One region of the Martelella soudanensis genome, then DNA from elsewhere that is predicted to be linked to it. Evidence: predicted binding sites of a transcription regulator. Region 1 holds the regulator's gene; the other holds the start of a gene.
The links. The regulator LexA, encoded in region 1, represses DNA repair genes until DNA is damaged. The targets are predictions, from matches to a motif close to TGTTCNNNNTGTGTTCNG.
Positions count from the first base shown of each region.

Region 1 (2,203 bases):
CGGCCTCGGCGGCGCGTTCACGACAGGCCGCGCTCCAGCGGGATTTCTGCTTCTTTTCCTGGTCGGATTCCTGCCGCTTGTGCTGTTGCGCACACGGTTGCGGCTGCTTGGCGTCATACCGATGGCGCTCTCCTTCGCGCTGATTTCCTGGCCGCGCGCCCCGTTGCCGCCCCAGATCCTGGTGGCGGCCGACGGCGACCTCGTTGCGATCGTCGCCGGCGAGGTCGCCGCGCTCAACACCAAACGGCCGCCATCCTTCGTGTTCGAGCAATGGGAAACCGCACTTGCGCTATCGCAAACGGCGCCACCTGTGGAGGAAAGCACGCTGGTGTTGCAAGAGGAGGATCGCTTCGCCCGGCTGGATGCGCCGGATATGGCCCAAGCCGCCGAAACGTTACTCAAAACGATCGCCGAGGCCGAACGGAGGCCCGGCATCTTCCGATGCGAGGACGATGCATGGTGCTATGCGGTCTTTACGGGGCTTCGAATCATGACGGTCGAACGACCGGCCTTCACCGGACTTGCCTGCGATAATGCCGATATCGTCGTCAGTCGATACCGTCCCGGCTTTCAGACCTGCCGCTCCGGCGCCTATCTCATCACCCCGGCAATGCGCCGGCAGCGCGGCGCGTTTCAATTCACGCTGTCGCCGGAGGTTGCGCGCGAACGCCCGGACAGCGGCACATCAGCGTCGCCTCAAAACACAGCCTGGCACGCGGACAATGAGCCTGCGGAAGCACGTCACCGAAGCGCTGCGGCCTCCGTGACAGTCGGCGATGCCACTGCGGGGACCGCACCCCAGGCTGTCTCCAGAAAGGCCCGCCAGCCCTCGTGCGGGCCGACAAGCGTTTCGCTCAAAACCTCGGTCACAGCGCTCGATCGCCCTTGGAACAGACACCGGCTCTACGACTGGCGTTCCGGAGAATATCTGCCGGTGATCACGGTTCCGGAGACGCTTACCTTCAGTGGTAGCGGCGGATCAGACCGACCAGCTTGCCCTGAACCTTGACCTGGCTTGCGGCGAAAATGCGGGTCTCGTAAGCCGGATTGGCCGCTTCCAGCGCGATCGATGCGCCCTTGCGGCGGAACCGCTTCAGGGTCGCTTCCTCGTCATTGACGAGCGCAACGACAATATCGCCGGGGGAGGCGGTGGAGATATTGCGGATGATTACGGTATCGCCGTCGAAGATCCCGGCGTCGATCATCGAATCACCCTGAACCTCAAGCGCGTAATGTTCTCCCGCGCCAAGCATTTCCGCCGGCACTGTGATCTGATGGGTGTTTTCCTGAATGGCCGAAATCGGCACGCCGGCAGCAATCCGCCCCATGACCGGTATGCCGGTCGAGCCGCTGTCATTGTTGCCGACCGGCGCCTTGGGCTCTTCCTGTTTCTTGCCGAGGGAGCCTTCGATCACGCTTGGCGAAAAACCCCGGCGCGGCGGCTGACCCATCGTGCTGTCCGGCATGCGCAGGATTTCTAGCGCCCGGGCGCGGTTGGGAAGCCGACGGATGAAACCGCGTTCCTCCAGTGCCGTGATCAACCGGTGAATGCCCGATTTCGACGCGAGGTCGAGCGCTTCCTTCATCTCATCGAAGGAGGGCGGAATGCCCGTCTCTTTCATCCGTTCATGAATGAAAAACAGCAATTCCTGTTGTTTGCGTGTCAGCATTTCCTGCCCCTGGTCCTTCGAAACAAATCCAGAACGAATATACATGTTCCTACTGTGTTCCGCAAGTGCAACCGGAGTGGGGCAAAAATAACGGGCTCGCGCGGAAATTCGCGCCTCCTGTCGCCACACAATGCGTCCGCTCGCATGCGTTTTGCCATGGCCCCCATTTAACGAAATTCTGCTCGTCGTTCTCCCGCATCGCCTGGGGCTTTCGATATTTCTGGTGCGTGGTTTGATTGCAAGGCTGTCGACAACATAAGATTTTTAAAATAGAGTTTCAAAAGTGACCTTTTGTCCCAGGTCGCGCATGGTGGCCAAGACGCCGGGAGGGCGAAGCGGGCCGCCGCCCATCAGGAGGAAACGGGACGGGGAGGAATTACATGAAGAAATTTGCAGCACTCGCGCTCGGTGCGGCGATGACGGTTAGTGCGACGGTCAGCGCTGCCAGCGCCGAGCCGATCGTCATCAAGATCGGCCACAGTTCCGAGGCGGACCTGCATCTGCCGGGCGCCGGGCGAACGGCTTGCGTTGTC
Region 1 covers NZ_CP054861.1:4,024,715-4,026,917, reverse strand. The annotation lists gene HQ843_RS19335 (ComEC/Rec2 family competence protein) at 1-1,009, shown strand, start outside; gene lexA (transcriptional repressor LexA) at 963-1,670, opposite strand; gene HQ843_RS19325 (TRAP transporter substrate-binding protein) at 2,051-2,203, shown strand, end outside.

Region 2 (2,203 bases), 230 kb from region 1:
GCATCCTGCTGTTCTGGATCGGCGTCGAAATGATCTTTGAAAAACGTCAGGAACGCAAGGAAAAGACCACCGAAACCGCGATCACCAAGGACAAGATCGCCAATCTCGCCGCCTTTCCGCTGGCGATGCCGCTGATCGCCGGTCCCGGAACGATCTCGGCCACGATCCTGCTTGGCTCCAGCATGGAAACCGCGCTCGACAAGCTGGCGCTGGTGCTGATGATTGCCATCGCCTGCCTGGTCGTGTTCGTCGCGATGCTGATGGCGGGGTTGATCGACAAGGTTCTCGGCGAGACCGGCCGGAACATCCTCACCCGCATTCTCGGCATGATGCTGACCGCGCTGGCGGTGCAGTTCGTGATCGACGGCGTGAAAACGGCATTGCCTGCTTGAGCCCCGCCATTTACTGACGCCGACCACCCGCGCCGCCTTCATCATTCGTCAAGCGAACCTGAAGCACGCCCGAGGTCGGCCGCTATTCCCCAAGCCGCCAGTCTTCATAATTCCACAGAGGATGGAAGGGACGGCGCCCCGGTCAATCAGAACGGAATGTCGTCGTCGAGGTCCTGCGAGAAGCCGCCGCCGCTGCGGGCGCCACCGCCGCCACCGGATGCCGGCCGCGAATCATAGTCGTCATAGCCGCCGCCCTGGTCTCCACCGCCCTGGCTGCCGGCGCCCTGGCCGCCGCCGCCTTCACCGCGGCCGTCGAGCATCGTCAGCGTGGCGTTGAAACCCTGCAGCACGATCTCGGTCGAATACCGTTCCTGGCCACCCTGATCGGTCCATTTGCGGGTCTGGATCTGGCCTTCGATATAGACCTTGGAGCCCTTGCGCAGATATTGCTCCGCAATCTTGCACAATCCCTCGCTGAAGATCACCACGCGATGCCATTCCGTGCGCTCCTTGCGCTCGCCGGAATTGCGGTCGCGCCAGCTTTCCGATGTGGCCACCCGCAGGTTTGCGATCGGTCTGCCATCCTGTGTACGCCGGATTTCCGGGTCCGCTCCGAGATTGCCGACGAGGATGACCTTGTTTACACTACCTGCCATGACTACCACCTGTATAACCGCGTTGCGGCGCTTTTGAGAATTTTCGGCAGCATAGACGATCTCTCGCAAAGCGATCAACCGATACGGGACAATCCACAATTAAAAATGTTCTTTATTTGTTCTACCGCTCTGCTATGATCGAGTCAAGCGATTCAACCAAGGACATTTTCAGCCGTCTGTTTTGCCCGCACCTCGACAGAGCCGCTGTGCGAACTACATAGGAAGCAATTCCCCCCTTCTCGAGAAGCCTGATCCCATGAGCGAACTGAAGAACATCTCCATCCGCGGCGCGCGCCAGCATAACCTGAAAGGCATTGACGTGGATCTGCCGCGCAACAGCCTGATCGTGATGACCGGGCTTTCGGGCTCCGGAAAATCCTCGCTGGCGTTCGACACGATCTATGCGGAGGGGCAGCGCCGCTATGTCGAAAGCCTGTCGGCCTATGCGCGCCAGTTCCTCGAGATGATGGAAAAGCCGGATGTCGACCGGATCGAGGGCCTTTCCCCGGCGATCTCGATCGAGCAGAAGACCACGTCGAAGAACCCGCGTTCCACCGTCGGCACGGTGACCGAGATCTACGACTATATGCGTCTTCTGTTCGCCCGCACCGGCGTTCCCTATTCGCCCGCGACCGGTCTTCCGATCGAAAGCCAGACCGTGACCCAGATGGTCGACCGGATTCTGGCGCTGCCGGAACGCACGCGGCTTTATATTCTCGCGCCGCTGGTCACCGGCCGCAAGGGCGAGTTTCGCAAGGAACTGGCGGAGCTGATGAAGAAGGGGTTTCAGCGCGTCAAGATCGACGGCGAATTCTATGAAATCGCCGAGGCGCCCAAGCTCGACAAGAAATACAAGCACGATATCGATGTGGTGGTCGATCGTGTCGCCGTACGCGACGATCTGGCGACCCGGCTTGCCGACAGCCTGGAGACCTGCCTGGAGATCGCCGACGGACTGGCGGTCGCCGAATTTGCCGACAAGCCCCTGCCCGAGCAGGAAACGGCTGCCAGCGGCGCCAAGAATAAATCTCTCAATGAAACCCACGAACGCGTTGTTTTTTCGGAGAAATTTGCGTGTCCTGTTTCGGGCTTCACCATTCCGGAAATCGAGCCGCGCCTGTTTTCCTTCAACAACCCGGTCGGCGCCTGCCCGAC
Region 2 covers NZ_CP054861.1:3,789,766-3,791,968, forward strand. The annotation lists gene HQ843_RS18155 (MarC family protein) at 1-392, shown strand, start outside; gene HQ843_RS18160 (single-stranded DNA-binding protein) at 539-1,048, opposite strand; gene uvrA (excinuclease ABC subunit UvrA) at 1,305-2,203, shown strand, end outside.
Region 2: a site for LexA is predicted at 1,155-1,172, ahead of uvrA (excinuclease ABC subunit UvrA). Genes of this name have one in related genera too.